Regions from separate parts of the Ensifer sp. VA4 genome, predicted to be linked through region 3. Evidence: riboswitches for the same ligand, from Rfam matches in the RefSeq annotation. Region 3 holds a riboswitch; each other region holds the start of a gene.

Region 1 (7,726 bases), on a different contig from region 3:
TGATGCCGGCCGTGCCCGGAATTCACGCCGTGGACTTGCGTGAGATCGACGGACGCATGAGCGTCGCGGTCGTGCAGGCGGTCATCCCGGAAACGCTGGCGATACCTGCGGAGCGTCGCGCGCCCGTGCTCATGGTTTCGGTGCGGCCGGTGACGGCGAAGGTGATGCGCGAGATCGCGGCGCGGCTGGGTATCGGTGGACTTGCCTTCGTGCCGCTCACCGCGCGGCCGGAGGGGAGCGTCTACGCGTCGGTCGGGCGCTGCTCCGACGCATCCTGCCTCGTGGCGGCGTGGATGCCGAAGTCACCAGGCGGGTTCGTCCGGGCCGAGCTGTTGCCGAGCGTCATCGTGATGGCGATCGTGGCGGCGCTGCTGATGGCCTTCGTCGCCCTGCGTTTCTCGACGCTCTTTGCCGCCTTGCAGCAGAGCGAGGCGCTCAACCGTCATCTTGCCAAGCACGACCGGCTGACGGGGCTGCTCAACCGGAGCGGTTTCGACGACATGCTGGCGGCGGCGTTGTTGAAGGCAAAGACGCACCCGTTCACGCTCGTCTATGCCGACCTCGACGCGTTCAAGGCGGTCAACGACCGCCATGGTCATGCGGCGGGCGACGCCGTTCTGGTCGCCATGGCCGAGCGCTTCCGGAACCGTGCCGGCCCCAAGGGTACCGTCGCACGGCTCGGCGGTGACGAGTTCGCCATCATTCTCGGCGATTGCAGCGAGGCCGAGGCTCGCGGACTTGCAGCCGGTCTTGTCGCCGATGCGCAGACACCGGTCGCGTTCAACAGCCAGTTGCTCACTGTCGGCGGCAGCGCCGGCATAGCCTTTGCGCCGCGCCACGGGCTGACCGCACGCGCCCTGCTGCTGGCTGCCGACGAAGCGCTCTATCTCGCCAAGCGGCGCGGCCGCAATCGCGTCGAAACGGCTGACGATACGGTCCTGCCGGGCGGAACCTCCGGCAACCGGCTCGTCCCCGGACCGAGTGGCGCCGGCGATCGTCCTACTCCGGCACGTTATAGGGCGTGATGACGACGACCGCCGAAAGCTGAGGGCCGACCGCGCCCGACGGCGCGCGGCCGTGCAGCATGATCGTGCGAAATGCCGTGCGCGCATCGGTCTTCAGATCATGGTGCAGGACGAAATGAACGCGCCGCTCGCGCAGCAGCGCCAGATTGTCCTCGTCGAGGTCGCGAGCCACTGGCCGCGGGAACGAGAGAGCAGGACTTTCATGCGGCACTCGATGCGCAGGCGCGGCGCAAGCTGAGCTGACGGTTCCGTCTCACATTTGACGGTCTCCCGATGCGTTGTGGTTGGGGGCCGTACCTGTTTCACACGATCATTTCCGAGGGAGGAATTCGATGAACGGACAGATGCAAGGCAAGATCACCATCGTCACCGGCGGCACGCAGGGACTGGGCGCCACGATTGCCGGCCTTTTCGCCGAACGCGGTGCCGCCGGCATCGTCATTTGCGGGCGCAATACCGCCAAGGGGCGCGCGAAGGCGGAAGAAATCGGCAAGGCCAGCGGCGCGAAAGTGGTCTATGTCGAGGCCGACCTAGAGAAGGTAGAAGACGCCTGCAAGGTCGTTGCCGCCTGCGATGCCGAGTTCGGCCGGGTTGATGCGCTGGTCAACGCTGCCGCCATTACCGATCGCGGCACGATTCTCGACACGACGCCGGAACTCTTCGACCGGATGTTCGCCATCAATGTAAGGGCGCCTTTCTTCCTAATGCAGGAGACCGTGAAGGTGATGCGGCGCGAGCGGACCGAAGGGACGATCGTCAACATCGGTTCCATGTCGGCGATGGCCGGGCAGCCCTTCATCGCGGCCTATTGCGCGTCGAAAGGGGCTCTCGAAACGTTGACCAAGAACACGGCCTACGCGCTCTTGCGCAACCGCATCCGCGTCAACGGCCTGAATATCGGCTGGATGGCATCCGAGGGCGAAGATCGCATCCAGCGCGAGTTTCACGGGGCTGCCGCGGATTGGCTCGAAAAGGCGGCCGCCAGCCAGCCGTTCGGCAGGCTCGTCGATCCGGCGGAGGTGGCGCGCGCCTGCGCCTATCTATCTTCGGCGGAATCCGGGCTGATGACCGGATCGGTGATCTGCTTCGATCAGTCGGTCTGGGGCGCCTATGACGGTTCGCCGCATCCGATGGCACCCCTCTGACAAGTACTTGTCTTTCCCTGACGGCTGTGCCCTTATGGCGCCGTCAGGTGCCCGCGTGAGCGGGAGAATCGGGAATCCGGTGTCATTCCGGAACGTGCCCAACGCTGTGACGGGGACGGTCGCTTCTCGAAATACCTTGAATTGATTCAAGGTTTTGCCACTGGATCTTCAATCGATCTGGGAAGGTGGGGCGACCGGTTGAACCGAAGTCAGAAGACCGGCCTGGCGAGATAGACCGAACCCCGCGTGGACGGCGGGAGGTTTTCGCATTGTTGGGGATCGAACGATGCTGACTGAACCGAAGGGTGGCCTTGCGGCTGCCGGTGCCTTTTCGCTGCAAGAGCGGGAGGCCGTCTACCGCGCCATCGAAACACGCCGCGACGTGCGTGACGAATTCCTGGACAAGCCTTTGCCTGAGGAACTGGTGAAGCGGCTGCTGACAGCGGCGCACAGCGCGCCGTCCGTGGGCTTCATGCAGCCCTGGAACTTCGTGCTGGTGCGGGCGCCGGAAACGCGCGAACGCGTCTGGCAGGCCTTTCGCCGTGCCAATGACGAGGCGGCGCTGATGTTTGCGGAGGAGCAACAGGCCAAGTACCGCTCGCTGAAGCTCGAAGGCATTCGCAAGGCGCCGCTCAGCATCTGCGTCACCTGTGATCGCACGCGTGGTGGCGCCGTCGTTCTCGGCCGCACGCACAATCCGCAGATGGATGTCTATTCAACGGTTTGCGCCGTGCAGAACCTGTGGCTTGCGGCCCGCGCCGAAGGGGTGGGCGTCGGCTGGGTCAGCATCTTCCACGAGGCGGAAATCAAGGCGATCCTCGGCATCCCCGATCATATCGAGATCGTTGCCTGGCTCTGCCTCGGCTATGTCGATCGCCTCTATCAGCAGCCCGAACTGGCGGTGAAGGGATGGCGCCAGCGCCTGCCGCTTGAAGAACTGGTGTTTGAGGAAGGCTGGGGAACGGCAGCGACGGATCGTACCGCGCTCAATTCTGGACCGGTTGATAGGCCGGTCCCTTCGGGTGCTTGAGGTCGATCGAGGTTTCTTCGTTGGGCAGGAAGGTCGGGCCGACGACGCGCACCTTGCTCTTGGACGGATCGTAGGGGCGCTCCTCGGGGGGCGCCTTTGCGGTCGTGGCATCTGCGGGCTTCTTGGTTTCGATCACCACGATCGACGACTGATCGTCGCCGGTCATCGTACCGGTTGCTTTCGGCGAGGTCGCGGCGGTCCGCGGTATCTGGCAGCCGCACATGCCGGGTTTGCTGATGCCGCGGGTGCGATAGGCGAAAGCATTGGGCATTTCAGTATAGGGCAGGCCGGTCACGGCCGAGACCATCTGCTCGCTCTCCTCCGTGTTGAGATCGTGGAAGTAGAGCTCGGTCTCGGCGCCGGGGCAGCGCGCCCGGCAGGCCTGTTCGTCACGCGGGAAGTCGGCGGGCGTCGCATCCGAAGAGATCGGGAAGAAGGCGCCGTCGCAGGTGCGCACACACATGGTCCGCAGGGTTCCGCGATAGTAGCCGTCCTGCGGCGCATAGCCGTCTTCGCCATGCCCAAGCATCGGCCCGTACGCGTCGTCAGGCGGCAGGTCGGCGATGATGTTGCGGTGCGTCTCCGGCTCTTCGGGTTCGACGCTCGCAAAATAGTCGCGGTCGCTGTAGCAGCCATTGATCTCGAGCGCGGCGACGATACGGCGACGGGTCTCTTCGCTGCCGCCGGCGACGATCTGCTCACGCTCCGATTTCAGCATGCGCAGATTGTCTTCCATCTCGGCGATGAGGCTGTTGAGCTCGCCGCAGGTGTCGGGGTCGCCGCCATCGAAGGTGGCGACGCTGCCGCCACCGCAGCCCGCGCGCCGGCGATCGTTCTTCGCCCGGCGCAGTTCGATATTCTGGCGCGAGATGGCGCTGGCATAGTCGCGGGCATCGGCATTGGTGGCGACCATGTCGGACATTTGCGCAAGCCGGGTATTCAGCCGGTCGCACACGGTCGATGCCAGCGAAGGATCGGCACCGACCAGAGCCAACGGCACAAGCGCCGCAGCGACGTGTTTCAAGCGAGGGAACACGGGCGAAGTCTCTTCCTGCTGCCGCACGATGCCAAGCTTCTGGTGTGGGCGGCTGCCGGCGGCAATTCCTTTTTCACCTCCATCATAGAGCTTGTCGGTGATCGTGCAACAACAAGCGGCGGTTTGCGTTAACGGGTCCGGCCGGCCGAAGCGCTCAGGCGGCGCGGGCGGTTTCCAGCGACATCGGGCGTTCCAGAACGGTGCCTTCGATGGCGGCAACAGCCTTCATGCGCTGAAGCAGGCTTTCGGTCACTTCCCAGGCGACGGCAACGGCGAAGACCGAGCCGATGCGATGCGGTTCGGCGATGCGCTCTCCCGGGCATCCCATGCGGCGGAACATGCGTTCCAGGAACACGTCGGTGACCGTGACGATATGGCTGATGCCGGAGGCGAGGCCGAGTTCGCCAACGCCGCACATCAACTCGGCGGCCGCGACGGTGACCTGGTTCGAGGCGCGGTCCTGCGAAATATCGGGCTCGATGCAGAAGCGACTCGATTCCCAGACCGAAGCGCTGCGGATTTCCGGGTTGTCGCCGAGCAGGATCGGGAAGGTATCGTCCAGCATGTTGGGGCCGAGCGTCGGCAGCAGCCGGAGCGAGCCGCGCAGGCGACCGGTGTCGGGGGCGTAGGACAGCACGTAGAGCGGGTTCGCCTTGTCGTAGTTGTCGATCTCCCACTCGCCGTCGGTCTGAACATCCCATTTCAGGAAATCGTGAAAGACGCGCTTGCGCAGCCGGAACATCTCGTCGACGGCCTGCGGGTGCTGTGCGCGGGTCTTTCCGTTCAGAATCCTGATCATCTTTTTCTCCATCCTTGTTTTGGGATGGGCGGATGCTGTCAGGCTGGCGACGGTCGCGTAACTGTCGGTAGTGACAGTTTAAATCAGTGATATTGTCCACTAGATTTCGAGGGGTTTTGGGAGAGAGCCTACTGCATGTCTCCTTAAGTCGACCTCGATTTAAGGACAAAGACATGCAGCAAATCAAAGTGCTACAGCGACCTTTGCGCGTCTGATAAGACGCTCGGCGCTGTAGGCGCGGCCGGCGTCAAACAGTGGGGATCAGCGCATGGCGCACAGCCTGGGCAACGGCCTGCGTATTGGAGACGACATTCAGCTTGCGTCGCGCATTGGTCATGAAGAAGCGCACGGTGCGTTCGGAAATGCCGAGAATCGTGGCGATTTCCCAATAGCTCTTGCCGGCGGCGGCCCAGGTCAGAACCTCGGTTTCGCGGCCGGTGAGGCGCTCGCGCGCCGAAAACGCTCCGGGCATTGCCGCGTGCTCGAGCATTGCGGCATGGAAGAGGTTGGCCGCGAGCTGGAAATCGCGCAGATGCTGGCGCCGATAGGCCGTCCATTCGTCGGCCGACATGTTGACGTTGAGGGCAAGCAGTGCCATGCGGCCGGCAGGCGAAGGCAGCGGCAAGGCGACGCCTTCGGTCGAAAGGCCGATCTCCTGCGCCGCCTCAAACAGGGGCTCGCAATCCGGAAAGCGATGCCGCGCCATCGTCCACTCCACCGGGCGGACGCCGCCAAGTGCGAGCTTCAGGATGGGATCGATTCTGTGAAGGTTGCGCGACCGGTAGATTTCGGCCGCATAGGCGCCGAAGGTGTGATGCAGGCGGCAGATCTTGAGCTCGTCGGCGTAGGGCTCGGCTTCAAGGTACAGAAGATGAGCGATGCGGAAGGTCCGGCGCATCAGCGTAAAGAAATGAGCGGGCTCGACACAGCCCCCGCATTCCAGGATTTCCAGCATGTCGAGGACAGCCTGTTGCTCAGTCATGCCACAACACCGAATCTCGTCCGAGGTTGCAGCATGGTTAGGGGTTCACCTTTTGTCCAGCGCAAACTTACCCGTTTGGGGTATAATACCAGCTCTGCAATTTTCGGTTGCTGCTGATGGCGGCAGGCGTACGCGCGCAGAACGCGAATGGTGATTCCGCTGCAATCCCCGGGACTTGGAGCGCCGCGCGCGACGATTGCGCGACGCCTGGATATGGCATTGGGGGCGCCGGTCTGGCGCCCGGTATCCGCGAAGATCGATGGCGATCTCCGCGGCTTCATATCAGCCCGGATGGCTGGCTTCGACGACCGCAAGCGCCGCCATGTTGACGACACCGCGCGACGTGACCGAAGGCGAAAGGATGTGTGCGGGCAGCGCCGAGCCGAGCAGGATCGGGCCGACATGCAGGCTGTCGGTCATGGTCTTGACGACGCCGAGCGTGATGTTGGCGGCATCGAGATTGGGGAAGACCAGCAGGTTGGCTTCGCCCGGCAGGCTGCTGTCCGGCATGACACGCTGGCGCAGCGCTTCCGAGATCGCTGCATCGCCGTGCATTTCACCGTCGACTTCGAGGTCGGGCGCGAGTTCCCGCACGAGCTGGAGCGCCTTGCGCATCTTGGTGGCGCTCTCCGAATCGCGCGAGCCGAAGTTCGAATGCGAGACGAGGGCTGCACGCGGCGTGATGCCGAAGCGGCGGATTTCCTGTGCCGCCATGACGGTCGTCTGGGCGATCTCCTCGGCGCTCGGGCAGTAGCTCACATAAGTATCGGTGAAGAAAGTGGCGCCGCGCTGCGAAATCAGCAGGCTGAGCGCGGAGAAGTCGAGCACGCCCTCGCGCTTGCCGATGATCTGCGAAACGTCACGCATGTGGCGGGAATAGCGGCCCTCGACGCCGCAGATCAGCGCATCCGCTTCGCCGCGCTTGACGGCAAGCGCGCCGATCACGGTCGTGTTGGTGCGCACGATCGTACGGGCAGCCTCCGGGATCACGCCCAGGCGGCCGACGAGCGAGAAATAGTCCTCGACATAGTCGCGATAGCGTGGATCGCCTTCGGGGTTGACCACTTCAAAATCGACATCGGGACGGATGCGCAGGCCGTAACGGCGCAGGCGCGTCTCGATGATCTGCGGACGGCCGATCAGGATCGGGCGGGCCGTGCCTTCTTCGAGCAGGACCTGGGCGGCGCGCAGCACCCGTTCGTCTTCGCCTTCGGCAAAGATCACGCGGTTCTTGTGGGCATTCTTCGCCGCGGCGAAGACCGGCTTCATGATGAAGCCGGAGCGGAAGACGAAGCGGTTCAGCTTGTCGAGATAGGCGTCATAGTCCTGGATCGGACGGGTGGCGACGCGGCTTTCCTCGGCCGCCTTGGCGACCGCGGGCGCGATGCGCAGGATGAGGCGCTGATCGAAGGGCGAGGGGATCAGGTAATCCGGGCCGAAGACCGGGGTCTCGCCGGAATAGGCGCGGGCAGCGACATCGGACGGTTCCTCGCGGGCAAGGCCGGCGATGGCGCGGACTGCCGCCATCTTCATTTCTTCGTTGATCGTGCTCGCGCCGCAATCGAGCGCGCCGCGGAAGATGTGCGGGAAGCAGAGAACGTTGTTGACCTGGTTCGGGAAATCCGAGCGGCCGGTGCAGATCATGGCATCCGGGCGGGCGGCACGGGCAGCCTCCGGCATGATTTCCGGCGTCGGGTTGGCCAGCGCCA
Region 2 (7,726 bases), on a different contig from region 3:
CTGAATCTTCTTCTGCCGTCGGCTGCTTTGCGGATAGACCAGCCAATAGGCGCGACCGTCCCTGACCAGATGTTCGAATGGCCGAATGAGCCTGCCGCTCTTCAGTTCCTCCATCAGGAAGGTCGATACGGCAATGGCGATGCCGTGTTCCGCCAGGGTGGTCGCGACATCCATCGCCTGGACGTCGAAGATCAGCTCGGTGCCGTTGCTTTCCGGCGGCTCTACGCCGGTCTCGATCATCCATCGGCGCCACCAGTTGGCATTGCCGAAACGCCGGACGCGCAGCACGTCGCAGGGCTGCCTGAGCTGGTGCTTTTTCATGAAGGCCGGCGTGCAGACCGGCATGTAATCGATCGGGAACAGTGGAAATACGTCGTTGCCGGGCCAGTCGCCGTTGCCGCTGCGCACTGAAAGATCGATGGCGTCGCGCTTGAAATCGACCAGATCGGTCGACATGTGCACCCTTATACTGATGTTCGGCTGGGCGGTCTGGAACGAGGCGAGCCTGGGGCCGAGCCAGCTCGAAACGACGGTCGGAAGCACGGAAATGTGCAGGTGATGTTCGGTCTTGTCGGCAATCTCGGAGAAGGCCGAGCCCAGCAGGTCGATCGCCTCCGTCACCTTAGGCGCCAACTGCCGCCCGGAGGCCGTCAACCGCACCTCGCGCGGAAGCCGTACGAAGAGCGGCGTGCCGATGCGCTCCTCCAGCAGCCGGATCTGGTAGCTGACGGCAGCCTGAGTCATCCCGAGTTCCTCGGCCGCACGGGTGAAACTCAGGTGCCTGGCGGCGGCTTCGAAGGCGCGCACCGCACTCATGGGAGGAATCTTGCTCATGGCGCTGAGATAAGCATTCTTTATGCCAGCATGCGAGAAATCGCTTTGCGCGAAGCGGCAAAATTCCTCACTTTTCTCGCGAACACAACAGCAAAAACAAAGAGGATAGCAATGCTTAGCGCAGTGCGATCAGCGATCCGTCATGTCCTGAAGCGGGCCGGAAGCACCCTCAATCCGACCATCGCCATCGATACGTTCAGCGAATTGCAGTTGAAGGATATCGGCCTGACGCGGGACCACGAGACCATCCGGGCGCGCGTCGGCGATGTTGCCGATCCATGGCACTGGTCGAAGGAAGACCCGTCATCCGCGCCGAAGCCCTCGCCAAAAAGCGACCGCACCAACACGCGGCCCTCCGTGACGATCTCGCCGCGCGCGCAGCCCGGCGAAAACAGGGACGTCAGCATCTCGCTTTGCGACTGACAGATTGCCGGGACAAAACGTACCCGGATCTTCTGGTGCAGCACCCCGTGAGCGAGCGGATCGCACCACAGAGACCTTCGGCCTGAAACCTCGCAATGGCCGCGGCGGTGCCCCGCCAGACATTGGCGGAGCACGCCAGTTTGTAGCCGACAAGCCTCCCCGGTGGGTTCCGCTGCAGTCCGCCGTTTACGTCCCGTTATCCATATCGGGGAGAAATGACCCTCCGCACCGGATCTCCGACGTCGCGCACCTATTGACGCAGATTGGCGATGAGATACTATATCTAGTGTTTGAGGTTCTTCCGATTCGCAAGGATTGGGAGCTAAGACGGGAATACGGTGCGCCGGCGGCTTTCCGCCCGGCTATGCCGTAGCTGCCCCCGCAACTGTAGACGGCGAGCGACTGTCCGGAATTGGACCACTGAGGCATGAGGCCTCGGGAAGGTCGGGATGGAAGCGTCGACCCGTGAGCCAGGAGACCTGCCTCGAGCAACAAACGTCCACGGGCGGGGTGTCCGGAGGGGTTGAGTGCGGCAGGATGAGCCTGCCTGGTCGTCTCGACATCTCCCCGGCAGCCTGTCGAAAGCTTCGGGGTGAAGTCATGCCTGCGTCATCGAATTTCCATCACTCGCCAATCAAGAGGCGCGGATTCCCGCGCAGCTGAAGAAGAGGCGTGCCCGGGCTCCATACCCGAGCAAGCCACAGCCATGACAGCCCTGCATTTCGCCGGATCGCGGTCGCGTGTCCGCGCGCCTTCTCTTGCCCCTATCCAGCCGACCAAACGAGGAAGATATGAACGTCACCGTCTACAGCAAGCCCGCCTGCGTCCAATGCACCGCGACCTACCGGGCGCTCGATCGCCAGGGCGTCAGCTACGAGGTCATTGATATCTCGGCCGACCAGGACGCGCTCGAGACGGTCAAGGGCCTCGGCTACATGCAGCTCCCCGTCGTCGTCGCCGGCCCCGAACACTGGGCGGGTTTCCGCCCCGACAAGATCAGCGCGCTATCTTAGAGGAGAGAAGCGGTGGGGCTTATCGTCTATTTTTCCAGCCGCTCGGAAAACACCCATCGCTTCGTCGAAAAACTCGGGCTTCGCGCAAAGCGTATACCGCTCGCGGAAAGTAAGGATACACTTACAGTCACCGAACCCTATGTGCTGGTCGTGCCCACCTATTGCGGCGACGACGGCCGGGGCGCCGTGCCGAAACAGGTAGTCCGCTTCTTGAACGACGCGGTCAACCGCTCTCACCTCCGCGGCGTGATTGCCGCGGGCAACAGCAATTTCGGCGCGACCTACGGGGTCGCCGGCGACGTCATCTCGGCCAAGTGCAGCGTGCCTTATCTCTATCGTTTCGAGCTAATCGGAACGGACGAAGACGTCGCCAATGTCAAAAACGGGATGGAACGATTTTGGACGTCACAACACGCGAACACCCCCTGAAGGCGACGGAAGCGGCGCTGGACTATCATGCGCTGAACGCGATGCTGAACCTTTATGACGAAGAGGGCCGGATCCAGCTCGACAAGGACCGGCTGGCGGCGAAACAGTACTTCCTCCAGCACGTCAACCAGAACACGTTCTTCTTCCATAATCTCAGGGAAAAGCTCGATTATCTGGTGACCGAGGGCTATTACGAACAGGAGGTCCTGGACCAGTACTCCTTCAACTTCGTGCGCGACCTCTATGACCACGCCTAGCCAAGAAGTTCCGTTTTCCAACCTTCCTCGGCGCGTTCAAATATTACACATCCTATACGCTGAAAACCTTCGACGGAAAGCGCTACCTGGAGCGCTACGAGGACCGCATCTGCATGGTGGCGATGACGCTTGCGCGCGGCAACGAGCAGCTTGCCCGCGATCTGGTCGACGAGATCATTTCCGGCCGGTTCCAGCCGGCGACGCCGACTTTCCTCAATGCCGGCAAGAAGCAACGTGGAGAGCGGGTTTCCTGCTTCCTGCTGCGGATCGAGGACAATATGGAAAGCATCGGCCGTGCGATCAATTCGGCGCTGCAGCTTTCCAAGCGAGGCGGCGGCGTGGCGCTGTCGCTTACCAATATCAGAGAGATGGGCGCACCGATCAAGCAGATCGAGAACCAGTCGTCGGGCATCATCCCGATCATGAAGCTGCTCGAAGACTCGTTCTCCTACGCCAACCAGCTTGGCGCCCGCCAAGGCGCAGGCGCCGTCTATCTGCATGCCCACCACCCCGACATCATGCGCTTCCTCGACACCAAGCGCGAAAACGCCGACGAAAAGATCCGCATCAAGACGCTGTCCCTCGGCGTCGTGATCCCGGACATCACCTTTGAGCTCGCCCGCAACAACGAGGACATGTACCTCTTCTCGCCTTATGACGTTGAGCGCGTCTACGGCATGCCGCTGACCGAGATTTCGGTGACGGAGAAGTATCGCGAGATGGTCGAGGATGCGCGCATCCGCAAGAAGAAGATCAAGGCGCGCGAGTTCTTCCAGATCGTCGCCGAGATCCAGTTCGAGAGTGGTTATCCCTACATCATGTTCGAGGACACGGTGAACCGGGCAAACCCGGTCGCCGGGCGCATCACCATGAGTAATCTCTGCTCGGAAATCCTGCAGGTGAGCGAATCCAGCGAATTCAACGAGGACCTCTCCTACGCCCGCATGGGCAAGGACATTTCCTGCAACCTCGGCTCGCTGAACATCGCCGCGGCGATGGACTCACCAAATTTCGGCCACACGATCGAAACCTCGATCCGCGCCTTGACCGCCGTCTCCGAAATGAGCCACATCTCCTCAGTGCCCTCGATCGAGAAGGGCAACGACGACAGCCACGCGATCGGCCTCGGCCAGATGAACCTGCACGGCTATCTCGCCCGCGAGCACATCTTCTACGGCTCCGAGGAAGGCATCGATTTCACCAATATCTATTTCTACACGGTCACCTATCACGCCATCAAAGCCTCGAACCGATTGGCGATCGAGAAAGGCCAGAGCTTCAAAGGGTTCGAGAACTCGAAATATGCGTCGGGCGAATATTTCGACAAATACACCGAGGCTGAATGGCTGCCGGCAACAGAAAAGGTGAAAGGCCTCTTCGACAGAGCCGGCATCCCCATCCCGACGCAGGAAGATTGGTTCGAGCTGAAACGGGCGGTGATGGACGGCGGTCTCTACAACCAGAACCTTCAGGCGGTGCCGCCGACCGGCTCGATCTCCTACATCAATCACTCGACCTCCTCGATCCATCCGATCGTCTCGAAGATCGAGATCCGCAAGGAAGGCAAGATCGGCCGCGTCTATTATCCGGCCGCCTTCATGACCAACGACAACCTGAAATACTACCAGGACGCCTACGAGATCGGACCCGAGAAGATCATCGACACCTATGCAGCGGCGACCCAGCACGTCGACCAGGGGCTGTCGCTGACCCTTTTCTTCCGTGACACAGCAACGACGCGCGACATCAACCGCGCCCAGATCCACGCCTGGAAGAAAGGCATCAAGACCATCTACTACGTCCGCCTTCGGCAGATGGCACTCGAAGGCACACAGGTCCAGGGCTGCGTCTCCTGCACGCTCTAACGCCGTATCCCCGACAGCTGCCCAGACTGCCCTCACCCCAGCCCTCGCCCCGTTTGCGGAAACGTGCCTCGCCGTTGGCTCAGACCCGCGCGGTAGTCACTTCTCCCCGCGTGCGGGGAAAGGTGCCGGCAGGCGGATGAGGGGCTGATATCACCGAAAGGCTCAAGCAATGACCATGCACACCAAACCCGCAAGCCGCATCCGCGCGATCAACTGGAACCGCATCGAGGACGACAAGGACCTGGAAGTCTGGACCCGTCTCACCGGCAATTTCTGGCTGCCGGAGAAGGTGCCGCTCTCCAATGACATCCCCTCCTGGGCGACGCTGAAGCCGGAGGAGCAGAAGCTCACCATCCGCGTCTTCACCGGCCTCACGCTGCTCGATACGATCCAAAACGGCGTTGGCGCAGTCCGGTTGATGGAGGATGCCGTCACCCCACACGAAGAAGCAGTGCTTTCCAACATCTCCTTCATGGAGGCGGTGCACGCCCGCTCCTACTCCTCGATCTTTTCCACGCTCTGCCTGACCCCCGATGTCGACGATGCCTATCGCTGGTCGGAGGAAAACGAGTTCCTGCAGAAGAAATCGGCGCTGATCATGGGAGAGTACGCCTCCGGCGATCCCCTGAAGAAGAAGGTCGCAAGCGTCTTCCTCGAAAGCTTCCTGTTCTATTCCGGCTTCTATCTCCCGATGTACTGGTCGAGCCGGGCCAAGCTTACCAATACCGCCGACATGATCCGGCTGATCATCCGCGACGAAGCCGTGCACGGCTACTATATCGGCTACAAGTTCCAGCGCGCTCTGGAGCGGCTGAGCGACGAACTCCGGCAGGAGATCAAGGACTTCGCCTTCGACCTGCTTCTCGAACTCTACGACAACGAGGCAAGGTACACCGAAGCGCTTTATGACGGCGTCGGCCTCACCGAGGATGTGAAGAAGTTCCTGCACTACAATGCCAACAAGGCGCTGATGAACCTTGGCTACGAGGCACTGTTTCCGGCCGAGGCCTGCAAGGTGAACCCCGCCATTCTCTCGGCCCTTTCGCCGAACGCCGACGAGAACCACGACTTTTTCTCCGGCTCCGGCTCCTCTTACGTCATCGGCAAGGCGGTGGCGACCGAAGACGAGGACTGGGATTTCTGAGCGCGAATCCCGGAGCACCGGCCGACACATGGAGAGCCACCCGAGGACATGCTGTCTTCTGGTGGCTCTGCATGTCACCGAAGTGCGGTTATTCTGCCGCGACCACCCGGCTACGGCCGATCGTTGCCTGCGTCAGCAGGAAGGCGGCGAGTGCGCAGGCAGCGATGGCGCCGGCCATTGGCAGGGCCGTTCCGTCGAAGAAGAAGCTGGCGACCACCATGGCGACGGCGGCGGTGACGAAGTGCAGCGTGCCCATCAGCGCCGAGGCCGTGCCGGCGATTTCGCCATGGTCTTCAAGCGCCAGCACCGCGGAGGTCGGGATCACCAAGCCGAGCACGCCATAGCCGACGAACAGGAAGGCGGCCATCACAGGCAACTGGTCGAAGCCGAGGCTCATGACGACGAACATCGTAACCATGGTGAGCGCAAAGGCGCCGACGGCGAGGTGCATCACCCGCACCAGGCCAAAGCGCTCGCCGAACCAGCCGGTCGCCTGCGACACCGCGAAGAACGACACAGCGTTCATCGAGAAGGCGATGCTGTATTGCGTCGGTGTCAACCCATAGTGGTCGATCAGCACGAAGGGCGAGTTGGCGAGATAGACCAGAAACCCGGAAATACCGAGGCCGCCGATGAAGGTGAGCGTCAGGAAGTTGCGGTCGGAAAGCAGCAAGCGGTAGGCGGCAAGCGCACTTGTCACGCTGCTGTCGGCTCGGTCCTTTTTCGGGCGAGTCTCCTGCAATTGCGTCGACAGGAGGATCAGGCCGATGAAGGCGGCGATCATCACGGCATAAAAGACACCGCGCCAGCCGTAAAACTGGATCACGGCGCTGCCGGCGAGCGGGGCCAGGATCGGCGAGATGCTGAAGACCAGCATCAGCAACGACATCAGCCGCGCGGCTTGCACGCCGGTGTGCATGTCACGGACGACCGCACGCGGAATGACCATGCCGGCGGCGCCACCAATCCCTTGCAGGAAGCGGAAGGCGATCAGCGTTTCGATATCGCTTGCAAGCGCGCAGCCGATGCTGGCGACGGTGAAGAGGCCAATGCCGAGATAGAGCGGCGCCTTGCGGCCCCAGATATCGGAAAGAGGCCCATAGATGAGCTGCGAGATGGCAAAGGAAATGAAAAACGAGAGCAGGCTGAGCTGCACGACCCCGTTCTCTGCTGCCAGGTCTTTGCCGATCGACGGCAAGGCAGGCAGATACATGTCGATTGCGAAGGGTCCGATCGCCGAAATCAAACCGAGGACGATGGCCGTGCGAAGGAAGGACGCTGTCATGGCAATGATCTTTCAGAAATCGTGACAACGCTCCTGGCGCGAGGCCGGCATCGCTGCCGTCGGGATTGAAACGCGAAAAATGACGGTCGTGCCAGGATCAGACGTTTGGAGACGTATCCGCCGCTGACTGATAAGTCCAATATTTTGGACACGCGTGTAAAATTAGACACCGTTGTCTAAATCGTCAATGGGCTCTATCTTCAATCGATGAAAAAACATGACCTCGCCTCGACGGACGCCCACGTGCAAAAGGGACAGCTCGCGAAACGCGTCTCGATCCTGGAGGCGGCTGCCGACGTATTCTGCCGCGAGGGCTTTTCCGGTGCCAGCATCGACGAGATCGCCGCCGAAGCCGGCGTGTCGCGCCAGACGGTCTACAACCACTATCGCGAAAAAGAGACGCTGTTCATGGCAGTGATCCAGGACATCATGGATCGCACCAATGGCGTCCTCTTTTCGATCCTGGCGACCTTTCC
Region 3 (7,726 bases):
GCAGGCAGCCGGTGACGGCGCCGATGGTCACGCCGAAGATGGTGATCTTGCCGATCGCGTAGCCGATGCCGAGCGCCAGGAACAGCGCAAGCTCGGGATGCGCCCGCAGGATGCTGAATAGGTGCTCGATCACGCGGCGTCTCCTCCCGGTTCCAGGCCGAAGGGTCGTCTTCAGCCTGATGATGCGCTGCCTTCCTGCCGGCAGGATCCCGCCGGGAAATCTGGGTGACTGAACTACGGGGCGTCTGCTTGCGCCCGACTGCATGTTTCCTTCTGCAGGACGAAACAAGCAGCGTTCAAAGTGCTGCAGCGATCTCTGCGCGTCTCATGAGGCGCGGCGGCGCTGCGGGAGGAAGCGGCCGGCCACGGACTGGTCGGCCGCCTCGATCGCTTAGCTGATCTTCAGGCCCTTGGCCGCCTGGTAGGTCTGGACGTAACCGCGGGCGACCGAGCGCACGGCGCGGCCGATCTGCGAATAGGCGTCGTCATTGAGGTTGGCGAAGGAAACGCGCGCCGACCAGCTCGGCGCATCGAAGCCGGAGCCGTTCAGGAGGACGATGCCGTGGTCCTCGGCCAGCCGGAAGGGAATGTCGAGCGGGTGAATGTTGTCCTTCACCCAGGTGACGACATCCTGGCCGACATATTTGCGCAGCCAGAACTCGAAATCGATGATGCCGTAATAGTGGTCGAAATAGATGCCCGGATTGGACTCGACCCCCATGCCCTCGATCAGGTTCCAGAAGCGCTTGACGCAGATGGCGATGCAGGCCTTCTGATAGGCCTTCTCGACGTCCATCAGCTCGACCAGGCTGAAGAGCGTCATCATCACCTGCTGGGGAAGCGAAAGGCCGGCGGTGTGGTTCAGCGCCACGTCGCGACTGTCGGCGACGATGCGGTCGATGAACTTCACCTCGCGCGGCTTCGGCGTCATCGCCTTGTAGCGTTTTTCGAGAAGCTCCTGGACCGGCTCGGGATGCGCCTTGATCTTCTCGTCGAAGATGTTGTCCTCAGCAACGGCGATCACGCCCAGGCGCCAGCCGGTGCAGCCGAAATATTTCGAGTAGGAATAGACGCCGATGGTGTTGCGCGGCAGATGGCCGAGCAGGGACTGGAAGCCGGGCACGAAGGTGCCGTAGACGTCGTCGGTAAGGATGATCAGATCGGGGCGCTCGTTGTTGACGAGATCGACGAGGCGCTTGATCGAATCCGGATCGAGGGCGACGGCCGACGGGTTGCCGGGGTTGACCAGGAACAGCGCCTTCACCTCGGGGTTTTCCAGCGCCTTGATGTCCTCGTCGGTGAACTGGAAGCGATCTTCCTGCTCGGCGCTGACATTGATGGTCTTCAGCGTGTAATCCTCGAGCTGCGGCATTTCGAGATAGGGCGTGAAGATCGGCGTGCCGAGCGCGATCGTGTCACCGGCGTTCAGGATGCGGGCGTTCTTCAGCGCCTTGAAGATGTAGCACATGGCGGCGGTGCCGCCTTCGACCGGGTAGAGGTCGAACTTCACGTCCGGCCGGTGGCCGGCGCACATCGCCCACATCAGATATTCGTGGGTGATGATCTCGTTGTGATGCAGCGCGCGGTCCGGAACCGGATAGTTGTCGCCGATGATCGAGTCGGTCAGCTCGTGCACGAAGGCATCCGGGTCGAAACCGAAGGTGGTGATGGCGTAGTCGACCGCGCTTTGCAGGGTCTTTGCCGGCGGAACGCCTTCATCCTCTTCGTCAACAGCGGCCGCTACTTGAAGCTGTTTCTTCACCCATTTCTGGAAGCGCTGATGCGCGCCGTCCTGCGGCGGCATGCCGGCGACGCCGGCCTTCGGGTCGTAATAGGCGCGCTTGGCTTCCGTCAGCGCGAACTGACCGAGCAGGAAGAAGGCTTCGCGGGCGCGCGTCGCCGTCCAGTTGGGGTTGCCGCGGCCGGCATTGAGGAAGGCCTTGGCGGATTTCTGCGAGCTCGACTTGGCGAGCTTGATCAGCTCGTCCTTGATTTCGAACGGGCTGAGATCGGAAATGCTGTCGTAGAAGTTTCTGTCCAACATGATCCACACTCCCTGTGATCTATGAATTATGAACGATGGTCTCGGTTGCCGGCCCGCCTCAGGCGAGCATGATGACGATGACGAGGCCGAAGATGGTCAGCAGCGTGTTGCCGATGGCGTAGGGCATGCCGTAGCCGAGTGCCGGCACCTTGCTCTTGGCCGCTTCCTGGATCATGCCGAGCGCCGCCGTCGTCGTCCGGACGCCGGCGCAGGCGCCAAACAGGATCGCCGGGTGGAAGCGGAAGACGTAGTGGCCGATGAGCACGGAGGCGATCAGCGGGATGGAGGTCGCGACCACGCCCCAGATGAAGAGGGAAATGCCGACTTCCTGCAGGCCAGCGACGAAGCCGGGGCCGGCGCCGATGCCGACGACGGCGATGAAGATGTTGAGGCCGAGCGTGTTCAGGAGCCACAGCGCCGGCGAGGGGATCCGGCCGAAGGCGGGGTAGGTCGTACGCAGCCAGCCGAGCACGAGGCCGGCCAGCAGGGCGCCGCCGGATGTCGAAAGCCCGATCGGGATGCCGCCGATCGTCAGTGTCAGCGCACCGACCATCGCGCCGATGAAGAGGCCCCAGCCGAGGAAGGCGATGTCGGTGGTTTCGACCGGACGGTCGGCAAAGCCGAGCGCCTTGATCGCCGCTTCGACATGGCGCTTGGCGCCGCCGATGGTGACGATGTCGCCCCGTTCGACGGTCGTGCCCGGCAGGACCGGGATCTCGACCAGCGAGCGCACGATCTTGCGGGCATAGACGCCGCGCGCCCAGTCCTCGGTGCTGACGTCGGCAAGCGTCCTGCCGGCGAGCGCCTTGTTGGTCACGTAGACGTCGACCACTTCCGCCTCGGCATTGAGGAGTTCCTTGTCCTCGACTTCCGTCAGCCTGGAATCCAGGTTCTCGACGAGCAGGGCTCTGCGGCCGGAGAAGGCGACGACGTCGCCCGGCTGCAGCACCGTGTTACCGTCCGCCTCGATGATCTCGTTGCCGCGGCGCAGGCGCTCGACATAGACGCGGATGCCGGGAAGCAGGTTCTTGACCGGCGTTCCGGTGAGGCCGCTCGCCTGATCGATGCGATAGGCCCGGAGCCCGAAATCGTGATAGGCGCGGGTGATGCCCGGCTCGCTGCTCTCGGAGCCGCCGCCGAGCTTTGCCTCATATTCCCTGCAAGCGGACGGAAGGTCGATGCCGAGAAGCCTGGGCCCGAGCTGGGCGAGGATGATCGCGGAACCGATCGTGCCCCAGATATAGGTCACCGCATAGGCGATCGGGATCTGGTCGGCAAAGGTCTTGGCCTGCTCCGGCGTCAGCCCGAGCGAATTGATCTGGTCGGTCGCAACGCCGATCGCGGCCGAGATCGTCTGCGACCCGGCATACATGCCGGCGCCGTAGCCGAGCGGAAGGCCGGCGATCAGCGCGCAGAGATAGGGAACGATGAGGCACAGCACCAGGACTGAAAGGGCAAAGGCAATCTGCTTCGGCCCGTCGGTGCTGAGGCCCCGCACGAATTGCGGGCCGACACCGTAACCGACGGCGAACAGGAAGATCAGGAACAAGGTGGACTTCAGGTCACCGGACACCTGGATGCCGAGCTGCCCGATGAGAACGCCTGCGAGAAGCGTGGCGGTGACGTTTCCGAGATTGAAGCCCGCGACCTTGACGGGGCCGATCAGGAAACCGATGCCGAGGGCGAGGAAGACGGCGACGGGAGGATAGGTCCGAAGCGTCTCGACGAAGAAATCGATTGGATTCACTGCTATACCCTTCAGAAAGTTGAATTGCCGTCACTTCATTTCAGGGGATTTACGCGGCTAAGTTGATTTTGTCGGTGGCTGGTCGATGCCCAATCCCAGCTTCGCCAATTGTCTCTTCGGCCGTTGGTTTTCTCAACGGTCATGGGGTTACGTAAGCGTAACGTACGTTAAACTTCCCGGATTTTGGGCACAGGGCGGGCATGGAACAGGCGCCGGCATCGGCTTGCAAGCATCGGGCCGGGCGGTTTGCCGATCAGCGTGGGAAGGCCGCTTCGGGAGCGCGGCCGCGCTTCAGTTCCGATCCGTGGGCGCGGTAGCGTCGCGGCAAATTTCGCCGGCTATGCAACTCTTGTGTTGTATTCTTTCACGTTCGCTCATAACGGAAAACACATGGCGACGGATCCGGAGCACATGTCCGGCGGCGGCATCCGCGCGCCGCGAAGCTCGACGTGACGGTGAAGGCTGGTATTTGCGGCCAGTCTTGCGCTCCGCTTCAGATGGCGACACCTTCGAGTGCGATGATCCGTGTCCTGGCACAGCGCTCACGGATCTTCTTCAGGCGCTGATAGTCCGGCGGTTGATACCACTCGAGCAGGGAATGCATATCCGGGAACTGGACGATGACGAGTCGGTGCGGGTCCCAGTCGCCTTCGAGCACCCGGGTCGCGCCGCCACGGGCGAGATAGCGGCCGCCGTAGCGCGCCTCCGTCGCCGGCACTTCCTGTATATATTGTTCAAACGCCGCGGCATTCGTGATTTCGACATCCGCGATCAAATAGGCAGCCATGGTGGTATCTCCTTTCCACGCAGGCACCATCGAAGGATACGCCGTTCGGCCGATCCGGGCGAGTTCGCTGTCGATTCCATTCTGTCGAAGGGGGAACCGGCGCTCCTGGCTCTGAGCGAATTTTTTGTTGAAATGTGTAATGTTATTTCGTAACAAGCGTCATGACGAAACGCCGCATGTCGATAGATCTGGAGCCCATGCCCCTGGCAGTTGTTTCAGCCGCCGATTCGTGCGAGGAAGACGTTGATGGTGCTGCATCCGCGGAAATGCGGAAGCGGCTGAAAAGGGAACACGGAACGGACGACCCTGACGGGACCGAAACCGTGGCTGCCCCCGCAACTGTGAGCGGAAAGCGCATTCACACCATGTCACTGGCGACAAGCCGGGAAGACGTGGATGCGCCGCGACCCGCGAGCCAGGAGACCTGCCATCGAACCGATCAACCACAACGGACGGGGTGTTCCGATGGAAAAGAACTGGCTTCCAAGCGACGGTCATCCGTCGTCCTGCCGTTTCGCCATCTCTTGCCGTCAGTCCCACGGAGAGAGAACATGGCCGAGACGAATTCCCGACAGCACAAGATAACGGTCTCTACCGACTGCCGCTTTACCGGTGGCCCGTGCATGCCCGGCGCCGAGCTCATAAAGCGTCTCAACCGCAGCATCGCCGCGCTCGGCGAGCCGCTCGATCGCGATTTCTCGATCGCCGGCACGGTCTGCATGGCGGCCTGCACGCGACCCTGCACCATCGCCTTCCAGGCGACGGGCAAGGCGACACACCTCTTTGGCGGCATTTCGCCCGAGGAGGATATCGACGACCTCGTCCGCTTTGCCGCCACCCATTCCGATCGCGGCGACGGCATGGTGCATGCCGCCACCCATGGCGAGTGCGGCGACGGCAAGACGCTTGCCCGCATCCCGGCGGCGATGCTCGTCTCCGAAGACGTTGCGGGCCACTTCCAATGACGGTGCGGGGAGGGATGAGACCATGACCTGCACCGCAACAGGAGCAACGCTTCGCGTCGAAGGGCTTTGCTGGGGGCCGCGCCCGGGGCTGAAGCTGGTCGACAGCATGGACTTCGCGGTCGAGGCCGGCAGCCGGCTTGCGATCCTCGGGCCGAACGGGGCGGGCAAGACCTCGCTCTTGCGCTGCCTTTACCGGGCGGTGCAGCCGAATGCGGGCCGCATCGAGGTCGACGGCGTCGATCTCTGGTCGATCTCGGCGCGTGAAGCGGCAAAGACGATCGCCGTCGTGCTGCAGGAAATGCCCGGCGATTTTCCCTTCAGTGTGCGCGACGTGGTGATGATGGGGCGTATCCCGCGGCGGGAAGGGCTGAACGGCTGGACGGACAAGGACCGCGAGCGCGTGCAGCACGCGCTCTCCCATCTCGATCTCGCCCATCTTGCCGGCCGCCAGTTCTCGACGCTCTCGGGCGGTGAAAAGCAGCGGGTGCTGATCGCCCGGGCGCTTGCCCAGGAGCCGCGCATCATCATCCTGGACGAGCCGACCAATCACCTCGACATCCGCCACCAGCTTGAAATCCTCGAGCTGCTGCAGACGCTGAAGCTGACGATCGTGTCGACGCTGCACGACATCAATCTCGCGGCCGACTTCGCAACCGACGTGGCGATCGTGACGGCGGGGCGCCTGACCGCCTTTGGAACACCCGAGGACGTGCTGAGCCCGCGGGCGCTTTCCTCCGCCTTCGGCGTCACCGCCACCGCCCACGGCGCCGCCGCCGGCAGCGCGCGTTTTTCCTTTTCACTTCCTCGACAGGGATCGATTTCATGAAGATCAACATTGCCTCCTCTGCCCTCCTGTTTCTCATCGCCACGGCTGCGCCCGCGCTCGCCTATCCGGTCACGGTCAAGAGCTGCAACCGCGAGGTGACCTTCGATGCCGCGCCGAAACGGGCGATCGCCAATGACGTCAATCTGGTCGAGATGATGCTGGCGCTGAAACTGCAGGACCGCATGGTCGGCTACACCGGCGTTTCCGGCTGGAAGACGCTGGATGAAAAGCTGCGTGAGGGCGTGAAGGAACTGCCGGAGCTCTCGGAGAAATATCCGACCAAGGAGGTGCTCCTCAATGCCGACGCCGATTTCTTCTTCGCCGGCTGGAACTACGGCATGAAGGTCGGCGGCGAGGTGACGCCCGAGACGTTGGCGCCCTTCAAGATCGGCGTCTACGAACTCACCGAGTCCTGCATCCATGTCATGGCCAGGGAAAAGCCCTCGATGGACGACATGTTCGTCGATATCCTCAATCTCGGCCGCATCTTCGGCGTCGAGGATCGCGCCGAAGCGCTGGTTGCGGGTTATCGCAGCCAGCTCGCGGAGATCACCAAGGCCAATGCCGGCCGCGGCAAGCCGACCCGTGTCTTCGTCTATGATTCCGGCGAGGAAAAGCCGTTCACCTCGGGCCGCTTCGGCATTCCGACGGCGATGATCGAGGCCGCCGGCGGCGCCAACATCATGGACGATGTCGACAAGAGCTGGGTGGAAGTCTCCTGGGAGCCGGTGATCGACCGCAATCCGGAGGTCGTGGTCATCGTCAACTACGGCGAGGTGAAGGCCGAGGACAAGATCGCCTTCATGAAGAACAATCCGGCCTTTGACAATATCGATGCGGTCCGGAACGACCGCTTCGTGGTGCTCGATTATGTCGAGGCGACGCCGGGGCCGCGCAACGTCGACGCCATCGCCCGGCTCGCCAAGGCCTTTCACGGCGAGGGCCTGTAACCGATGCTGGCCGAGGATACGTCGCCTGCTCCCGCCGCCGTTTCGCGGGTCGCTCCCGTTCGGGCGATCCGCGGCGGGGTCGGGCTGTTCGCGGCGCTGCTGCTGCTGGTCCTCACCGTGACCGCGGGCGTGTCGCTCGGCTCGGCGCCGATCCCTGTCACCACCGTCTGGTCGATCGTCGCAAGCAAGCTCGCGCCCGGCAGCATCGAGGCCTTCTGGTCGGCAGGCCGCGAAAGCATCGTCTGGGACGTGCGCCTGCCGCGGGTCATGCTGGCGGGGCTGGTCGGCGCCGGCCTGGCGCTGACCGGCGCCGTGCTGCAATCGGTCACGCGCAATCCGCTCGCCGATCCGCATCTGCTCGGCGTCTCCTCGGGCGGCGCGCTCGGCGCGATCGTGGCGCTGCTCCA
Region 4 (7,726 bases), on a different contig from region 3:
TCGACCGGCAGGTGCGCAGTCTCGATATCTATATCCAGCTCGCCTCGACGTTTAATTTCGATGCCGACGGCAGCGTGCCCGCCGGCGAGAAGGCAATCAGCGACGAAAAGAAGGCGCTGCTCAACGAGGCCTATGTCTTCGAGCGCCCTGGCGTCACACCGTCGGGCGCCGCACGACTGACCGGCGCCGGGGCGTTGCTCAACAAGGAATACTACGAACAGACAATCGGCAGCATCACCACGGTCTCGGACCTGGTCGGCAATAGCCGTCTGTTCAACTACATCGTCACGGCCTTCGGCTTGCCATCCGCGACGACGGTGCCCTCTACGGTCGAAAACATCCTGACCAGCGACATCAACGACCCCGAGAGCTACGTGAACAAATATGGCGGCGAATACAACGCCGCCTACAAGAAGATGTTCGCCGCCTTCAACTTCCAGGCCGACGGCACGCTGCAGGCCGGCAAGACGGCGCAGGATGCGAACCAGATGAAGACGACGTCCGACGAGTACATGGTGCGCTACAACGACAAGAGCGATGCCGAGGACGAAGCTCTGGTCAAGCGCTTCAAGCTCCTGATCGGCACAATGAAATCGGTCGATGAACTGCTCGCCAACAACGACATGAAGAAATTCATGCTGCGGGCCTTCGGTCTCGAAAACGAGGATCTGAGCACGCGAACGTTGAAGCGTATTCTGACCAGCGACCTCAACGATCCCAAGAGCTATGCCAACACGCTGCGCGATGAGCGCTACGTCAAGCTGGTAAAGGCATTCAACTTCAATCCGGACGGCACGCTCGGCGCACCGAAGCTGGCGCAGAGCGAAGCCGACATCATGAACACGGCCAAGGCCTACGTGATCGCCAAGTCCCGCTTTGGAACGGATGAAGAGAAGAAGGTCGCCAAGGATAAGGCGCAGGAGGAAGCCAAATACTACACTGCCGAGATCGAGAAGATCGAGACGCTCGACGCCTTTCTTGCGAACCGGCGTCTGGTCGACTTCGTTCTCGTCGGCGCCGGCATCGATCCGGAAACGGTCAAGACCGAATACCTCAAGGACATGTTCACGTCCGACCTGGACGATCCCAAGAGCTTCATCAATACCGATCCGAACGGGCTGAGATATCGCGAGATCGTCGCCTCCTTCAACTTCGATACGGACGGCAAGATCGTCCGGGGCGAGGCCGGCCAGATCCAGACCCGGCGCGGGTTGATCACCACGGTCGATCTCTATCTCAATCAGTCGCTCGAGGAGTCGGAAGGCGCCGACAACGGCGGCGTTCGCCTGGCGCTCTATTTCAAGCGCAAGGCGCCGGAGATCAACACGGCCTACGACATCCTGGCCGAGACCGCCCTGTTCCAGGTTATCAAGACGGCCTACAGCATGCCGGAGGGACTGCAGAACGCCAAGATCGAGGCGCAGGCCGCCTATATCGAGCGCGTCATCGACATCAAGGAGCTGCAGGACCCGGCGAAGCTCGAAAAGCTCCTGCAGCGGTTCACGGCGCTTTATGACGTCGAAAACAACACGGACGTCTCACCAGGGCTGGCGATCCTCAGCGGTAGCGGTGGTGGCGGTGTCAGCGCCGAGACGCTCCTGTCCCTCTCGCAATTGCGCGCAGGCGGTCGCTGACGCGGACCCGGAAGTCTGGCGACCTCCTGCGGGGTGCACGAGCCCTCGGCCTACAGCGCCGCGCGTCTTTTCAGACGCGCAAAGGTCGCTGTAGCACTTTGATTTACTGCATGTCTTTGCCCTTAAATCGAGGTCGATCTAAGGAGACATGCAGTAGGGCCGCCCGCAATCACCGGTCCGCGCGCAGCACTTTGTCAGGGTTCATGATGCCCGCCGGATCGAAGGCGTGCTTGATCCGTAGCATCAGCTCGATCTCGATCGGCGACCGGATCTCCGCGAGCTCGTCGCGCTTCAACTGGCCGATGCCGTGTTCGGCCGAGATCGAGCCGTTGTATTTGAGAACGATACCGTGGACGATCGCGTTGATCTCGCGCCAGCGATCGAGGAAGGCTTGCTTGTCGGCGTCGACCGGCTGCGAGATGTTGTAGTGGATGTTGCCGTCGCCCATGTGGCCGAAGGAGCAGATGCGCGCGCCGGGGATCGCCTTCATGACAGCGGCATCCGCCTCCTTCATGAAGGCGGGAATGCTGGAGACGGGCACCGAAACGTCGTGCTTGATCGAACCGCCCTCGGGCTTCTGCGCCGGCGACATGCTTTCGCGCATATGCCACAGCGCCTTGCCTTGCGCCTCGTTGGCAGCGATCACGGCATTTTCGACGAGGCCGGCTGCAAATCCCTGTTCCAGGAGGTCGCTGACCATCCGCTCGGCGCTTTCGGCGGAATCGGAGGTGGAGATGTCGATCAGTGCATACCAGGGGTGGACGGTTTCCAGCGGGTCGCGAACGCCGGGAATGTGCCTTGTCGTGAATTCGACGCCGAGCCGCGGCATGAGTTCGAAGCCCGTCAGCGCCGGCCCGCAAAGACTGGAGGCCTTCTCGAAGAGGGCGAGCGCATGCTCGACGCTGCCGACGCCGGCGAAAGCCACCTGGTGTCCGAGCGGCTTCGGAAACAGCTTGAGCACGGCACCGGTGATGATGCCAAGCGTGCCCTCAGCGCCGATGAAGAGGTCGCGCAGGTCATAGCCGGTATTGTCTTTCTTCAGCCGGCGCAGCCCGTCCCAGATCTCGCCGGTCGGCAACACCACTTCGAGGCCGAGGCAAAGCTGGCGCATGTTGCCATAGGCGAGCACCGCTGTACCACCGGCATTGGTGGAGAGATTGCCGCCGATGCGGGCGGAGCCTTCCGATCCGAGCGACAGCGGGAACAGGCGATTGTGATCGTCGGCCGCCTTCTGGATGTCGGCGAGAATGCAGCCGGCGTCCGCCACGATCACGTTGCCGACCGGATCGACGTCGCGAATGCGGTTCAGCCGTTCGAGCGAAAGCACGATATCCGCCTTGCCTTCCCGTGGGATCTGGCCGGCGACGTGGCCGGTATTGCCGCCCTGCGGCACGATCGCCGTGCGGGTCGCGCTGGCGAGTTTCATGATGCGCGAAACCTCGTCGACCGAGCCGGGACGAAGCACCATCGGCGTCGTGCCGCGATAGAGCCCGCGGGATTCGACGAGATAGCGGGCCTTGTCCGCTTCGGCGGTCAGCGTATTGGCGCTGCCGACGATCTCGACGAAGGAGGCGATGAGTTCGGGTGAGGGAAGGGTCGTCGTCATAGGCCTGCCTTCGTGTTGCGCCTGCGCGCGCTATCGGACCGGTTGATATGAAGACACGATCCTCGGTTCGTATCGACTGCGATCATAACCGCAATCGCGGTGCGGACGAGATGCCGCACGCCATCTCACCCGCGCGGCGCCGCCGCCCGCTGCAGCCGATCGATGATCGCTTCGCCCAATCCTTCCGAAGGGATCGGCCCGACGGCGATCGTCGCCGCCCCGCTGGCGTCCGCGCGCTTCATGTAGTCGAAGAGATTGGCTGCCGCTTCGCGAAGATTTCCGGTCGGGCTGAGATCGAGAACCACGGCCGCCTGTTCCTCGCCGGCGATCCGGTCGCCGCCGAAGCGGATCAGCGCCTCACCGCTGCGCACATCGGCGGCATCAAGCCTCACGGCAGCGCCTGGCGCGTAGTGGGAGGCCAGCATGCCCGGCGCCTCGATCGTTGCGCCCGCCGTTTCCGGCCGGATCACCGGACGATCGAGCAGGCGCTCGACCTCGGCGGCATCGAGGCCGCCCGGGCGCAGCAGCCGGATCTCGTTGCCGTCGACCTTGATGATCGTGGACTCCAAGCCGATTTCGGCTGGGCCGGCATCGAGGATCAGTTTCAGTTTCTCGCCGAGATCGGCATCGACATGGGCCGCACTGGTCGGGCTGATCTTGCCCGAGGTATTGGCGCTGGGTGCGGCGAGCGGCCGCCCGAAACGAGCGATCACCCGGCGCGAGAAGCCGTCGGGCATGCGGATGCCAAGCGTATCGAGGCCGGCCGAGGCAAGCGCGTGCACGGTGCTCTCCGGCCGCTGCGGCAGGATCAAGGTCAGGGGGCCGGGCCAGAACGCTTCCGCCAGGCGTCGGGACAGGGGGTCGAAGCGCACATGAGCCTCGGCCATGGCCATGTCGGAAACATGCGAGATCAGCGGATTGAAACGCGGCCGCCCCTTCATCTCGTAGATGCGGCTGATCGCGTCGGGATTGGTCGCGTCGGCAGCAAGGCCATAGACGGTTTCGGTGGGAATGGCGACCGGTTCGCCTTCGGCAAGAACGGCGCAGGCGCGTTCGATCGCGCGGTCCGGTTCAATACCCGTGTCGATGATCTCTGCCATGCCGTTTCCTTTCCGACGCTTCCTTAGCGGACGTGCCGGGAAAACAGAACGATTTTCTTTGCGGGGATCGGTTGCTGGCTCAGAGGCTGCGGATGATGCGGCGCAGCGCGTCGTCCCGCGCACCCAGCATCAGCACGTTCTTGAGAGCAACCTTTGGGTCGTCCGTGCGGAAGAGCAGCCCGTTGTCACGGACGTTGCGGTTGATGACCATCTGTCCGTCTTCGGCGTTCGGCTCGATCGCGACGGCGAAATACATGCGGGAATAGCCGCTCTGGATGCGGTCGAAGAAATGGGTCTCGTCACCAAGGTCGCTGAAGAAATTGGCGAAATAGAACGACCAGGTGATGTCCTTGGAAGGAGTCACCGCGGTGCGCGCCGCCGTCACATGGCAATAGCCGAGATGCGGCTTGCCGACGAGCGTGCGGTGGAAGATCAGCTTCGGAAACTGGATCGAGGCGTGAAAGCCGTTGATCCGCTTGTGCGTCGTGTCGCCGGCGGTCGCGAGCTTCTTGCCGGTTCTGTCCGCGACTTCCTCATAGCTCAGATACCGTCGTTCGCTCGGCGCCCATTGCCGGCGGTTGATCCTGCCGGTGCGCAGGAACTCGCTGTGAACCGCCGTCTTCGGCACGACGGCCGGCGGCTTCTCGGCCGCTGCGTCGTAATATCTGAGTTTTGCCATGCGCCATCTGCCTGCGGGACATCCTCGTCCACCGGCAAGCCTAGTGCCTTATGGTTAATGAAGGATTTCCTTTCGTTGGCGGAAGATGCGCCGGTACTTTCATGAAAATGTCGCAAACGGGCGAAGTCTTCCCGCGCCTGCGCCATATCAGCCACAAAAGGTGGCATATGCCCAATATTTGATCTATCTGTCTGTTTATAAAGTGAAAAATTCCCGACGCCGGTTTGGGAGAACGGTTTCTGTCGTGTCGTCATTCTGGAATTGGATGTCGCTATCCGGCGTCTGCCAGGACGCCTTCCGCGCTTACATAGCCTTACTCAAGGTGTCGCCTTCCAAAGGGGAGGCGGAGAATTGGGAAGCCGGTCAAATCCCGGCGCTGCCCCCGCAACGGTGGTGGAGCGAAAGCCTCGGCAAAAGCCACTGGACGGTTCCGTCCGGGAAGGCGCCGGGCTGGTCCGCAAAGGACGGCTCCTGAGCCCGGAAACCAGCCTTGACGGACATAACCGTAACGGGTTGCGGCGGGCAGCCGGATCGGAGCCTGAAACGCATGGGTGCGCCCGTGCGGGTTCCTGTCCTGCCTCTCCGAAACATGGCGCATGAGGACAGGACATGGATACCAAGACCGATATGCTTCGCAAGCTGAAGGGCCGGCGTGACGGCTACAGCCTCGATCGGGCCTTCTACATCGATCCCGACTATTACCGGCAGGATCTGGAAAACATCTGGTACAAGGACTGGCTGTTCATCGGCCATGACTGCGAGATCCCGCGGGCCGGCAACTATTTCACCGTCCAGGTCGGCGATTTTCCCGTCGTCGTCACCCGTGATCGCCAGGGTACGATCCGCGCGCTCCACAATTCCTGCCGGCACCGCGGTTCCCGCGTCTGCACGCAGCACAAGGGGTCCGCGGCGAAGCTCGTCTGTCCCTATCATCAATGGACCTACGAGCTCGATGGCTCGCTGCTCTTCGCGCGCCAGATGGGCGAGGACTTCGACAAGGCGGCCCACAGCCTGAAACCGATCCACTGCGAGACGGTCGGCGGCTACATCTTCATCAACCTGTCGGAGACGCCGGCGGATTTCGCGGCCTTCCGTGAACTGGTCACCCCCTATCTCGCTCCGCACCGGCTGGGGGAGACCAAGGTCGCCTTCGAAAGCACCATCATCGAAAAGGGCAACTGGAAGCTCGTCTGGGAAAACAACCGCGAGTGCTACCATTGCGCCGCCAATCACCCCGAACTCTGCCGGACCTATCCGGAAGCGCCGACCGCGACCGGGGTGCAGGGCGCCAAGGACGATCCGGTGATCGCCGCCCATTGGGCGAAATGCGAGGCAGAGGGCCTGCCGAGCGAGTTCCGGATGTCGCCGACCGGCCAGTTCCGCGCCGCGCGCATGCCGCTGGTCGATAATGCCGAAAGCTACACCATGTCGGGTGCAGCGGCCGTCAAAAGGGCGCTGTCGGCCGATGTCCGGCAGAGGCAGATCGGCACGCTCCTGATGTTCCACTACCCGACCACCTGGAACCATGTGCTTTCCGATCACGCCATCACCTTCCGCGTGCTGCCGCTCGGGCCAGAGCTCACGCAGGTGACGACGAAGTGGCTGGTCAACAAGGATGCGGTCGAAGGCGTCGACTATACGCTCGATGACCTGACCCATGTCTGGACCGAGACCAATGACCAGGATCGCCAGATCGTCGAGGAAAACGCCTTCGGCATCCGCTCGCCGGCCTATGAGTCCGGCCCCTATTCGCCGGAGCATGAAGGCGGTGTGATGCAGTTCGTCGAATGGTACTGCAAGTTCATGGAGCAGCGCCTCGAGGGCGATGCGGCTCCGTTGTCGAAGGTCGCCTGACATGCAGATGGCACCTTCCTTCCACCATTTCGACGAACTGCATGTCTGGATCGACCGGCAGCAGATGCTCGAATGCACTTCGGCGGTCGTCGAGACCGCCGATGTCATGACCTTCACCTTCCGCGCGGAGAAGCCGGCCTGGTTTCGATACCTGCCTGGCCAGTTCGTCACCCTCGAACTGCCGGTCGCGGACGAACCGGTCATGCGCACCTATACCCTGTCCTCGACGCCATCGCGGCCGCTCTCGATCGCGGTCACGGTGAAGGCACAGGCCGACAGCATCGGCACCCGCTGGATGTTCGACCATCTCAAGCCGGGCATGAAGCTGAGGGCCTTCGGGCCGCTCGGCGATTTCAGCTTCGTCCGCCATCCGGGCGACAAGTACCTGTTCATCTCGGCCGGCTCCGGCGTCACGCCGATGATGTCGATGACCCGCTGGATGGCGGACTGCGTGCCGGAGACGGACGTCACCTTCATCTCCTGCGCCCGTCGGCCGGAGGATCTTTTGTTCCGCTCGGAACTCGAGGTCCTGGCAACGCAGATGTCCGGGCTGAACCTCGGCTTCATCGTCGAGGGACATGAGGCACGTCACGGCTGGCATGGTCTGCGCGGCCGGATCGACGGTGCCAAGTTGCCGCTACTCGCTCCCGACTTCCTGGAACGCACGGTGTTCTGCTGCGGGCCGGAGCCCTTCATGCGCGGTGTGCGCGAGATGCTGAAGGCAGCCGGTTTCGACATGAGCCGCTATCACGAGGAGAGCTTCCAGCCGGCGGCCGCGCCGGCTGCGGAAGAAATCGCCGTGCGCGCTGGTATCGGCGATGACGGCGACGGTCAGGTGGCCAAGGTCGCCTTC

Evidence for each region. A riboswitch is a leader RNA that binds a small molecule or an ion and turns the genes downstream of it on or off. The one in region 3 is predicted to bind cobalamin.
Region 1: linked by a shared signal. The riboswitch ahead of bluB (5,6-dimethylbenzimidazole synthase) and the one ahead of AC0C6X_RS22810 (DUF1636 family protein) in region 3 are both predicted to bind cobalamin.
Region 2: linked by a shared signal. The riboswitch ahead of nrdH (glutaredoxin-like protein NrdH) and the one ahead of AC0C6X_RS22810 (DUF1636 family protein) in region 3 are both predicted to bind cobalamin.
Region 4: linked by a shared signal. The riboswitch ahead of AC0C6X_RS01045 (aromatic ring-hydroxylating oxygenase subunit alpha) and the one ahead of AC0C6X_RS22810 (DUF1636 family protein) in region 3 are both predicted to bind cobalamin.

What each region holds. Positions count from the first base shown of each region.
Region 1 covers NZ_JBVQPO010000006.1:115,447-123,172, forward strand. Annotated here, with positions in the region: gene AC0C6X_RS11985 (sensor domain-containing diguanylate cyclase) at 1-1,025, shown strand, start outside; partial or broken gene AC0C6X_RS11990 (LacI family transcriptional regulator) at 1,000-1,197, opposite strand; gene AC0C6X_RS11995 (SDR family oxidoreductase) at 1,358-2,170, shown strand; cobalamin riboswitch at 2,199-2,410, shown strand; gene bluB (5,6-dimethylbenzimidazole synthase) at 2,457-3,200, shown strand; gene AC0C6X_RS12005 (DUF2865 domain-containing protein) at 3,157-4,236, opposite strand; gene AC0C6X_RS12010 (acyl-homoserine-lactone synthase) at 4,391-5,035, opposite strand; gene AC0C6X_RS12015 (helix-turn-helix transcriptional regulator) at 5,283-6,017, opposite strand; gene AC0C6X_RS12020 (NADP-dependent malic enzyme) at 6,300-7,726, opposite strand, start outside.
Region 2 covers NZ_JBVQPO010000011.1:186,814-194,539, forward strand. Annotated here, with positions in the region: gene AC0C6X_RS20405 (LysR substrate-binding domain-containing protein) at 1-816, opposite strand, end outside; gene AC0C6X_RS20410 (hypothetical protein) at 880-1,257, shown strand; cobalamin riboswitch at 1,534-1,758, shown strand; gene nrdH (glutaredoxin-like protein NrdH) at 2,049-2,270, shown strand; gene nrdI (class Ib ribonucleoside-diphosphate reductase assembly flavoprotein NrdI) at 2,283-2,699, shown strand; partial or broken gene nrdE (class 1b ribonucleoside-diphosphate reductase subunit alpha) at 2,741-4,821, shown strand; gene nrdF (class 1b ribonucleoside-diphosphate reductase subunit beta) at 4,991-5,965, shown strand; gene AC0C6X_RS20435 (multidrug effflux MFS transporter) at 6,054-7,250, opposite strand; gene AC0C6X_RS20440 (TetR/AcrR family transcriptional regulator) at 7,458-7,726, shown strand, end outside.
Region 3 covers NZ_JBVQPO010000013.1:107,290-115,015, reverse strand. Annotated here, with positions in the region: gene AC0C6X_RS22830 (aspartate:alanine exchanger family transporter) at 1-133, opposite strand, end outside; gene AC0C6X_RS22825 (bifunctional aspartate transaminase/aspartate 4-decarboxylase) at 392-2,044, opposite strand; gene aspT (aspartate-alanine antiporter) at 2,103-3,791, opposite strand; gene AC0C6X_RS22815 (DUF1330 domain-containing protein) at 4,285-4,578, opposite strand; cobalamin riboswitch at 4,809-5,024, shown strand; gene AC0C6X_RS22810 (DUF1636 family protein) at 5,130-5,543, shown strand; gene AC0C6X_RS22805 (ABC transporter ATP-binding protein) at 5,566-6,369, shown strand; gene AC0C6X_RS22800 (ABC transporter substrate-binding protein) at 6,366-7,319, shown strand; gene AC0C6X_RS22795 (FecCD family ABC transporter permease) at 7,323-7,726, shown strand, end outside.
Region 4 covers NZ_JBVQPO010000001.1:203,237-210,962, reverse strand. Annotated here, with positions in the region: gene AC0C6X_RS01065 (DUF1217 domain-containing protein) at 1-1,634, shown strand, start outside; gene AC0C6X_RS01060 (FAD-binding oxidoreductase) at 1,804-3,240, opposite strand; gene AC0C6X_RS01055 (L-threonylcarbamoyladenylate synthase) at 3,366-4,340, opposite strand; gene AC0C6X_RS01050 (DUF6656 family protein) at 4,420-5,019, opposite strand; cobalamin riboswitch at 5,323-5,526, shown strand; gene AC0C6X_RS01045 (aromatic ring-hydroxylating oxygenase subunit alpha) at 5,629-6,873, shown strand; gene AC0C6X_RS01040 (FAD-binding oxidoreductase) at 6,875-7,726, shown strand, end outside.